3 regions of the Tardiphaga sp. 172_B4_N1_3 genome follow, and region 1 is predicted to be linked to each of the others. Evidence: predicted binding sites of a transcription regulator. Region 1 holds the regulator's gene; each other region holds the start of a gene.

Region 1 (3,273 bases):
TCGCCTTCGGTATCCGCCTCTACGAAAAGATCTCCAAGTCGGAGATGGACATCCGCGTCGAGAGGGCGCTGCGCGGCGGTGCACTCTGGAACGAAGTCAAGGACAAGCTCAACGCGTCGGGTCTCAGCCTGTCGGGCGGTCAGCAGCAGCGCCTGTGCATCGCGCGCACCATCGCGGTGCGGCCGGAAGTGATCCTGTTCGACGAGCCGTGCTCGGCGCTGGATCCGATCTCGACCGCGAAGATCGAGGAGCTGATCGACGAGTTGAAGGATCAGTACACGATCGCGATCGTGACCCATAACATGCAGCAGGCTGCCCGCGTCTCCGACAGCACGGCCTTCATGTATCTCGGCGAGTTGATCGAGTTCGATCAGACCAACAAGATCTTCACGTCGCCGACCGATCGCCGCACCCAGGATTACATCACCGGCCGCTTCGGCTGACGCGACATATTCGCGGGAGGAATTTGAGATGGCTTTTGAACACACCACCAAGGCTTTCGATGACGATCTGCAGGAGCTGACCCGTCTCGTCGCCGAGATGGGTGGCCTCGCGGAACGGCAGATCGTCGAATCCGTCGACGCGCTGATCCGCCGGGATGTCGCACTTGGCGCCCGCGTCGTCGCCACCGACTCCGAGATCGACCAGTTGCAGCGCACGATCGAAGAGCGCGCCGTGCTGACCATCGCCAAGCGCCAGCCGATGGCTGTCGATTTGCGCGAGATCGTCGGCGCGCTGCGCGTCGCCACCGATCTGGAACGCATCGGCGATCTCTCCAAGAATATCGGCAAGCGCGTCAATGCACTCGACAGCGACTTCCATCCGCTGAAGCTGATCCGCGGCCTCGAGCACATGACCGACCTCGTGACCACCCAGGTCAAGGCCGTGCTCGACGCCTATGCCGCACATGATCTGCCCGCCGCGATGACGGTGTGGAAGGGCGATGAGGAAATCGACGCGATCTGCACCTCGCTGTTCCGCGAACTCCTGACCTATATGATGGAAGACCCGCGTAACATTTCGTTCTGTATCCACCTGATGTTCTGCGCCAAGAATATCGAGCGGATCGGCGACCATGCCACCAATATTGCGGAAACCGTGTTCTACATGATCGAGGGCCAGCAGATCCTCGACAAGCGCCCGAAGGGCGACATGACCACATTCGCGAATACGCCGACGGTCTGAAGCATGATCCGGAAAAGTGGAAGCCAGTCTTCCGCAAGGATCATGATTTAAAGACTTGTCGGACGTCACTGAGGGTATTGATCAAGATGGCTGTGAATGCACGCATTCTGGTTGTGGAAGATGAAGAGGCACTAACGACGCTGCTTCGCTACAACCTCGACGCCGAAGGCTATGATGTTGAAACCGTCGCTCGCGGCGACGATGCCGACACCCGCTTGAAGGAGCGGGTGCCGGATCTCGTGGTGCTCGACTGGATGCTGCCGGGCCTGTCCGGCATCGAACTGTGCCGCCGCTTGCGCGCACGGCCCGAAACCAAGGCATTGCCGATCATCATGCTGACGGCGCGCGGCGAAGAGAGCGAGCGCGTTCGCGGTCTCGCCACCGGCGCCGACGACTACATCGTCAAGCCGTTCTCCGTGCCGGAGCTCCTGGCCCGCGTGAAGGGCCTGCTCCGTCGTGCAGCTCCCGAGCGTCTCGCTACTGTCCTGGCGTTTGGCGACATCGAACTCGACCGTGACAAGCGCCGCGTGGTGCGGTCCAGCCGTCCGATCGATCTCGGTCCGACCGAATATCGCCTGCTGGAGTTCTTCCTGGAACATCCGGGCCGCGTGTTCAGCCGCGAACAGTTGCTCGACAGCGTCTGGGGCCGCGACATCTATATCGACGAGCGCACCGTCGACGTGCATATTGGCCGCCTGCGCAAGCTGCTCAACCCCGCCGGTGAGCCCGATCCGATCCGCACCGTGCGCGGCGCCGGCTACGCGCTGGATGACCGCTTCGACAAGGCGGCGGAGTAGGTATCTTCCTTCTCCCCGCAAGCGGGGCGAGGTTAGAAGCCCCAAACAAAAAATGCCCGGCTCATCACCGGGCATTTTCATTTGGTTTAGATGCTTTCCAGCTCAGCGCGTCGGCTTTGGCACTGCGCGGCGGCGGTCGCTTGCCGGCTGATAAGCGATGCGCGAGTGATGCGCGCAATAGGGGGCGCCGGCCAGGGCCTTGCCGCCGCAGAAATAGAAGTCCGCGCTCGACGGATCGCCGATCGGCCAATGGCAGGTGGCTTCGTTGAGTTCGACCAGCGACAGGCGCTGGCTGATCGGCACAATGTTGTCATAGGCGATCGGATCGGGCTCGGCCTCGATCTCGTAATTATGGGCCAGCGCGGTGTTGCCGCGCGCCATCGGGCGGGCGACGCGTACCATCTGCTGCACCGGGCGCGCCTTGCGCTGCCGCGGAGCTGCCGAGGAGGGGCTCTTGGCACGGCCGGACAGGCCAAGGCGGTGAACCTTGCCGATCACGGCGTTGCGGGTCACGTTACCGAGTTCCGCAGCGATCTGGCTGGCGGAAAGGCCGCCTTCCCAGAGTTTCTTCAACTGTTCGACGCGATCGTCGGTCCATGTCATTACCGTCATCGCCGTTTTCCCTTCGTGAGCGCCGGCCTGACCGGGCAGCGCTGCGAGTTGAGACTTCAAAAATCCCTGCGGTCAGAATCCTTTAGCGCTCACCGGGCGCGAATTTCGCGTCCGGCTGTTACGCCGCACTGGATGTGTCAAAAGGATCTACCGCCGCACGAGATGTCGTATCCGACGAGGCAAAAGCTACAATATGCCGTGACTCGCGCGCAAGAGTCGGGCATGCCGCGTCCACATGCTTCTGCAAGTAAAGCTGCAAAATCGGCTTTTTCTGCGACTCCGTGTGACTCGAAAGCCGCAGTGCGCGGTTGACAGTCTTCACAGCACACATAGAATAATGCCCACGTGCCGCCCGAGAAGGGCGGCACGTTTCGTTTCTAGGGTCCGTTGTTCGATTTCGCACAGTTGTCATCGACGCGGCCGCAGTCTTTTCGATCGGATCGGTTATGACCAGCAACGCAACGTCTTCGCCCCTCTCTCAGGCTCACTTGCTGCCTGTTTTCGCGCGTGCGGATGTCGCTTTCGAGCGCGGTGAAGGCGCGTGGCTGATTGGAACCGATGGCGAGCGCTATCTCGACTTCACCAGCGGCGTTGCCGTGAACGCGCTGGGCCATGCGCACCCACATATGGTCGCCGCATTGCAGGAGCAGGCCACCAAGCTCTGGCACATGTCGAACCT
Region 2 (3,273 bases), 2.0 Mb from region 1:
CCGCAACAAGCATGTTGTCTGCAAGTTTCATGGCCGACTCTTAGGTTTGCCGTTCGGAGGCAGCATGCTTGATGGCTTCACGCACCCGGACATAGGTGCCGCAGCGACAGATATTTCCGGCCATGGCGGCATCGATGTCAGAATCGTCGGGGGTCGGCGTAGAAGCGAGGAGCGCCGCCGCTGACATGATCTGTCCAGATTGGCAGTAGCCGCATTGAATGACTTCGAGATCGAGCCAGGCTTTCTGCACCTTGGCGCCGACCGGTGTGGTGCCGACACCTTCGATTGTGGTGATGGCGCGTCCGCTCGCCGCACTGACCGGCAGCAGACAGGAGCGCACGGCCTTGCCGTCGATATGCACGGTGCATGCTCCGCATAGCGCAACGCCGCAGCCGAATTTCGTGCCGGTCATGCCGAGAATATCGCGCAGCACCCAGAGCAGAGGCATGTCCTCTGGTGCGTCGAAGGTTTTCTGCTCGCCGTTGATATTGAGATTTGCCACAGTGAGACCCCCGTTTGCTCGACTCGATGATGCAATGGCGAATGGTTCGTCATCGACCAACGACGGTACTATAGGCGTACGGTCATCATTTCAAAAGCAGCAATAAGATGCAGCAGGACTATACATTGGTTTGTATGTCGCGCGAGCGCGTCTGTCGGATAAATCGCGGTAAAATCTGCGCGACGTCATCCGACGCCCTCTTCGTGGGCGTCGGATGACTTTTATTCAAAAGAATATTGCGGTTGCGTTAGGCTCGGCCTGCCCGAAAAACGGCACGTGATCTGCCGACTGTGGGGCTAGTACCGCTCCGGCACATACATTTCGGCTGGCACCGGCGTGCGGTGATAGTCCGGATTGCGCATGCGTGCAGGCAGGACCACAGGCGGATGCTCGACCTCCTGATAGGGAAGCTGTTCGAGCAGATGCGCGATGCAGTTCAGGCGGGCCTTCTTCTTGTCGACGGCCTGCACCACATGCCACGGGGCTTCCGGAATATGCGTATGCTCGAGCATCGCTTCCTTTGCCTTGGTGTATTGCTCCCAGCGGGTGCGCGCCTCGACATCCATCGGGCTGAGCTTCCACTGTTTGAGCGGATCGGCGATGCGCATCGAGAAGCGCAGGTGCTGCGCTTCATCGGTGATCGAGAACCAGTATTTGACCAGGATGATGCCCGAGCGCACCAGCATGCGTTCGAATTCCGGCACCGAGCGGAAGAATTCCTCCACGTCATCTTCGGTGCAGAAACCCATCACGCGCTCGACGCCGGCGCGGTTGTACCAGCTACGATCGAACAGCACGATCTCGCCGCCGGCGGGGAGGTGCGAGACGTAACGCTGGAAGTACCATTGGGTGCGTTCGCGCTCATTCGGCGCGGGGAGTGCGGCAACGCGGCAGACGCGTGGATTGAGCCGCTGGGTGATCCGCTTGATGACGCCACCCTTGCCAGCGGAATCGCGACCCTCGAAGATCACCACGACCTTGAGCTTGTTCTGCTGCACCCAGCTCTGCAACTTCACCAATTCGCCCTGCAGGCGGAACAGTTCCTTGAAATAGAGGCGTCGCTCGATGGTCTCCGCCGGGCTGTGGTCGGACATTTCGTTGGTCAGGGCGTCGAGACGATCGTCATCGATCTCGAGCTCGAGTTCTTCGTCGAAGCCGTCCAGCATCTCCGCACGAATGCGGTCGTGGATTGCTTGCGCGTCGTCGAGGGAATGTTCGGTCATGGCAGCTCCGCTTGTATCGAATGGGTTCACGGTTATGGACCGATGCAAATGTCAGCGGTGTGACACGGCCCCCCAGGCCCGGGGCGAATGGACAAATGGCCCCAATGGGTCTCGCCGCCGCTGTCCATGCAAGACGGGGTACCGCAAGCCGAAATTCAACTACGCGTGATTGGCGCTACCTTGAGAGCCAAGCGTGCGCATCTGAGGTCGCGGGGCTCGTTGACCAAGGAAAATGTGATGAATAAATTCATTCTGTTGGGCGCCGCTTTAATGATCGCCGGCACTGCGAGCTGGACCGCGCAGGCCAAGGACGGGCATAGCGCTGCCAGCAAGCATCGACGGATCATGTCCTCTCACGCGCGGTATGAGGGAAGCGCCCCCGTAACGGTCTATCGCGGATTTGGTGCCGGCCCCGGTTCATATGGATACAGCGCGCCATATGGATATGGCGGCGGTTCATACGGCGGAGATGACAATGCGGAAGGCCGAACGAGCGGCGGCTAGGACGCCTTGGCAGTTTCGGCTGCTAGCCCACTCTCAGACGGAATAGGCGGCGCTGCGCCAGGTCTCAGGTGGCAGCGCAGCGCCGTGTGCAAACTCATCATAACTTGTACGCCGTGCGGAAGCCGCCCCAATGGCGTCCCTGTATGCGCACAGGCACGTCGATCTCGCGCATCATCACGGTCTGACCGTTGCCCATGTCGCGGGCATAACTTTGGATCAGGTAGGAACGTGTATTGCGACCGGCGGCCAATCCAGCCGGATCGTTGAAGATGCGGCGATTGCGGCAGTTGGCCGTGTTCCAGGGGACATCACCCGGGCGCTGCGGCTTGGAATAGATGCTGTTATGCACCGGTAGATAGCCGTTGCGGTCGATCATGGCGCAGAACGCCATGCGGCTGTCCTTGGCGAGAAATGCATCCTGGAATTCGGGGAGTGCGCGGTCGGCCCAGCCGAGAATCTTTGTCCGGTACTGTACCGGATTGGAGCCGGGGATCTCGACGTAGTTGTCGTCGAACATGTCGTCGATGCTGATAGCGCCGGATGCAATACCGTCGGCAAAGATCTTGTTGAGCACGGCGCCGGCATCGATGGCGCGGGTGACGAATTCGGTGTTCTCGTCATGGATCGCCCAAAGCCGGTCTTCGATCCGGCTGATGAGAGCCCCGTCGGGCGCGACGAACAGTGCCTGTGCGCCGGCGGGGGAATGTTCGGCAATGCGCAGGCGGCAGGGGCCGACCTCGCTGAGTTCAGCAGCAACGATGTCGTGCAACGGAAGCCGGTTCGCGTCCGGTCCGCCGATGAGAATGCCGTCCATCGAGATTTCATAGACCGGCGCGCTGATCTGGCCGCCGCGCGCCTGAAAAGCGACATTGAGGTGACATGGCAGCTTTTCGCGCCGTCGCTCGTCTTCGCGCTCGCTCTGTTTGAGCAGCACCGCGCAACGCGACTTCAGCCGTGAGGCAAACATCGTCACAGCCTGGCCAGCCTGCGCGACGTGCTCGCCATGGGCAGCCGCTTCCTTCGCAGCGCTATCGATTTCCGCGG
Region 3 (3,273 bases), 3.1 Mb from region 1:
ATCACGCTGGCGCTGTCGCAGCTCCTGTACTTCGTCTATCTGCAGACGCCGTTCACCCATGGTGAAGACGGTATCCAGGGCATTCCGCAGGGCATCCTGTTCGGCCTGTTCAATCTCTCGAAGCCGATCACGCTGTATTACGTGATCCTGGCCGGCTTCACGCTGGGCTTCCTGATCATCTACCGCGCCATCAACTCGCCGTTCGGCGAAGTGTTGAAGGCCATTCGCGAGAACGAGCCGCGCGCGGTGTCGCTGGGCTACAAGACCGATCAATACAAGCTGCTGGCCTATATCCTGTCCGGCACGCTGGCGGGCTTCGCCGGCGCGCTGAAGGTGTTTGTGGCGCAGAACGCCTCGCTCACTGACGTGCACTGGAGCATGTCCGGTGAAATCGTGCTGATCACGCTGGTCGGCGGCCTCGGTACGCTGTTCGGTCCCGTGGTCGGCGCCTTCGTGATCATCGCCATGCAGCAATACCTCGCCGGCTTCGGCCAGTGGGTGACGGTGATCCAGGGCGTGATCTTTGTGGTCTGCGTGCTGACTTTCCGCCGCGGTGTCATTGGCGAAATCGCGCATTACTTCAAGCGGTCGCTGTAGTTCGCCGTTGTCCTACTTCTCCGATCCGGAGGCGGTGGCACGCTATGCAGAAGGCCCGGTGCGGCAAGTGCCGGGCTTCCTTGGGCTGCAGCAGATGGCGGGTATTCTCCTTGCGGAACGAGCGCCGGACGACGCCCATGTGCTCGTGCTTGGCGCGGGCGGCGGACTGGAGCTGAAAGCATTCGCGGCGACGCGGCCTGGATGGCGTTTTTGCGGCGTCGATCCATCGGCCGAGATGCTGGGACTGGCCAAGCGCATGCTCGGTCCGCTTGCATCGCGCGTCGATCTCCATGAAGGCTATATCGACGGCGCGCCCGAGGGGCCGTTCGATGCGGCGACCTGCATCCTGACCCTGCATTTCATCCCGGAGGAGGAGCGTCGACGCACGCTGGCCGAGGTGCACCGGCGGCTCAAGCCGGGTGCTCCCTTCGTCGTCGCCCACCACAGCTTTCCCCAGCACGACGGAGAAAAGGCCAGATGGCTGTCCCGTTACGCAGCTTTTGCGGCGGCATCCGGCGTACCGGCCGCCAATGCGGAGAATGCGATCTCGGCGATCGGCGAACGCTTGCCGCTGCTGTCGCCGGAGCAGGACGAAGCCCTGCTGCGGGACGCGGGCTTCACCGACATCGCCCTTTTCTATGCCGGGTTCACGTTCCGGGGCTGGGTCGCCTACAGGGCGTAGCTGTGGAGGGGGCTGCGGTCGACTTTCCGCCGCAGCGTGAATGGCGAAATCGCGCATTACTTCAAGCGGTCGCTCTAAATCCAGGCACTGCCTCAGGAAAAGCAGGCTGTCATAAAGCGGTGGATGATCGGGCCTAAAAGGTGCGCGATTGCCCGTCTTGGCCGGAAATGCTTTATGACATCCGTGTGACACAGGGCCGCCGGCGGTGGCCCCGCGGGACCATGTCCGCCATCTGGCGGTCCAGTCGCTGCGTTTTCCTGACAGTTGGATGAGATGATGCTGCGTTGGTTCCGGTCCTTTCTGCCCCGGGAGGAAAGGTTTTTCGACCTGTTCGCCCGCCATTCAGTGACCGTGGTCGAGGGCTCCAAGGCGCTTGCGGGGATGCTGGAAGGCGGCGACGAGACGCCGGTCTACTGCCAGCGCGTCAACCAGTTCGAGAACGACGCCGACGCCATCACCCGCGAGGTGCTGACCGCCGTTCGCCGTACTTTCATCACGCCGTTCGATCGCGTCGACATCAAGAACCTCATCACGGCGATGGATGATTCCATCGACCAGATGCAGCAGACGGCGAAAGCGGTGATGCTGTTCGAGGTACGCCAGTTCGAGCCGCCGATGCGCGAAATCGGCACGCTGCTGGTGGAGTGTGCCAACCTTGTCGGTCGCGCCGTGCCGCTGATGAGCGCCATCGGCGATAATGTCGGCCTGCTCACGGCGATCACCGAGGAAGTCGGCAAGCTCGAAGGCCGCGTCGACGATCTGCACGACATCGGGCTCAAGGAGCTCTTTCTCAAGCATCGTGACGCCAACACCATGGATTTCGTGGTCGGCGCCGAGATCTACAAGCACCTTGAAAAGGTGGCCGACCGCTTCGACGACGTCGCGAACGAGATCAACAGCATCGTCATCGAACAAGTATAAGGCAGGGCCATCAGGTGGACGCCACGCTCGCCTTTCCGGTGCTGATCGGCCTCATCGCCATCGCACTGTTGTTCGACTTTCTCAACGGCCTGCATGACGCTGCCAATTCGATCGCGACGATCGTCTCGACGCGCGTGCTGCGGCCGCAATATGCGGTGCTGTGGGCGGCGTTCTTCAACTTCATCGCCTTCCTGGTATTCGGTCTGCATGTCGCCAACACCATCGGCACCGGGATCATCGAGCCGAGCGTCATCGATCCCGCGGTGATCTTCGCAGCACTGATGGGCGCCATCGTCTGGAACGTGATCACCTGGGGCCTCGGCATTCCCTCGAGCTCGTCGCATGCGCTGATCGGTGGTTTGCTTGGGGCGGGCGTCGCCAAGGCAGGTCTCTCTGCGGCCTTGTGGACCGGACTGTCCAAGGCGCTGCTGGCCATCGTGCTGTCGCCGCTGGTGGGCTTCCTGCTGGCGCTGGTGCTGGTGGCTATAGTGTCATGGGCCTCGGTGCGCTCGACGCCCTTCGCCGTGGACCGCGCCTTCCGCATCCTGCAATTCGTCTCGGCTTCGCTGTATTCGCTCGGCCATGGCGGCAATGATGCGCAGAAGACCATGGGCATCATCGCAGTGCTGCTCTACTCGCAGGGCCATCTCGGCACGGAGTTTTCCGTGCCGTTCTGGGTCGTGCTGTCATGTCAGGCGGCGATGGCGCTGGGCACGCTGATGGGCGGCTGGCGCATCGTCCGCACCATGGGCCTGCGCATCACTAAACTCACGCCGATGCAGGGCTTCTGCGCCGAGACCGGCGGCGCCGCGACGCTATTTGCGGCGACGTTCCTCGGCGTTCCCGTCTCGACCACGCACACCATCACCGGCGCGATCGTCGGTGTCGGCGCGGCACGTCGTGTGTCAGCGGTGCGCTGGAACGTGGCGAGTTCGATCGTCTATGCCTGGGTGATCACGATCCCGGCCGCGGCGATCGTCGCCGCCGCGACCTGGTGGATCGTGAAGCTGCTGCATCTGAGCTTTATCTGACGCAGGTCACGACACCAGCTTCAGCCCGGCAATGCCCGCCAC

Evidence for each region. Region 1 encodes PhoB, which activates phosphate uptake and scavenging genes when phosphate is short. Its sites were predicted from a motif close to TGTCATNNANCTGTCAT; they were not measured.
Region 2: the regulator PhoB is predicted to act here: its motif matches at 1,774-1,790, upstream of ppk2 (polyphosphate kinase 2).
Region 3: the regulator PhoB is predicted to act here: its motif matches at 1,537-1,553, upstream of AB7783_RS10105 (DUF47 domain-containing protein).

The regions. Positions count from the first base shown of each region.
Region 1 is NZ_CP197238.1:5,311,357-5,314,629, forward strand. It holds gene pstB (phosphate ABC transporter ATP-binding protein PstB) at 1-443, shown strand, start outside; gene phoU (phosphate signaling complex protein PhoU) at 472-1,185, shown strand; gene phoB (phosphate regulon transcriptional regulator PhoB) at 1,278-1,982, shown strand; gene AB7783_RS25150 (GcrA family cell cycle regulator) at 2,085-2,594, opposite strand; gene AB7783_RS25155 (aspartate aminotransferase family protein) at 3,041-3,273, shown strand, end outside.
Region 2 is NZ_CP197238.1:3,273,911-3,277,183, reverse strand. It holds gene AB7783_RS15505 (molybdopterin cofactor-binding domain-containing protein) at 1-31, opposite strand, end outside; gene AB7783_RS15500 ((2Fe-2S)-binding protein) at 41-502, opposite strand; gene ppk2 (polyphosphate kinase 2) at 799-1,725, opposite strand; gene AB7783_RS15490 (methyl-accepting chemotaxis protein) at 2,327-3,273, opposite strand, start outside.
Region 3 is NZ_CP197238.1:2,170,141-2,173,413, reverse strand. It holds gene AB7783_RS10115 (branched-chain amino acid ABC transporter permease) at 1-597, shown strand, start outside; gene AB7783_RS10110 (class I SAM-dependent methyltransferase) at 605-1,279, shown strand; gene AB7783_RS10105 (DUF47 domain-containing protein) at 1,556-2,200, shown strand; gene AB7783_RS10100 (inorganic phosphate transporter) at 2,215-3,231, shown strand; gene sugE (quaternary ammonium compound efflux SMR transporter SugE) at 3,238-3,273, opposite strand, start outside.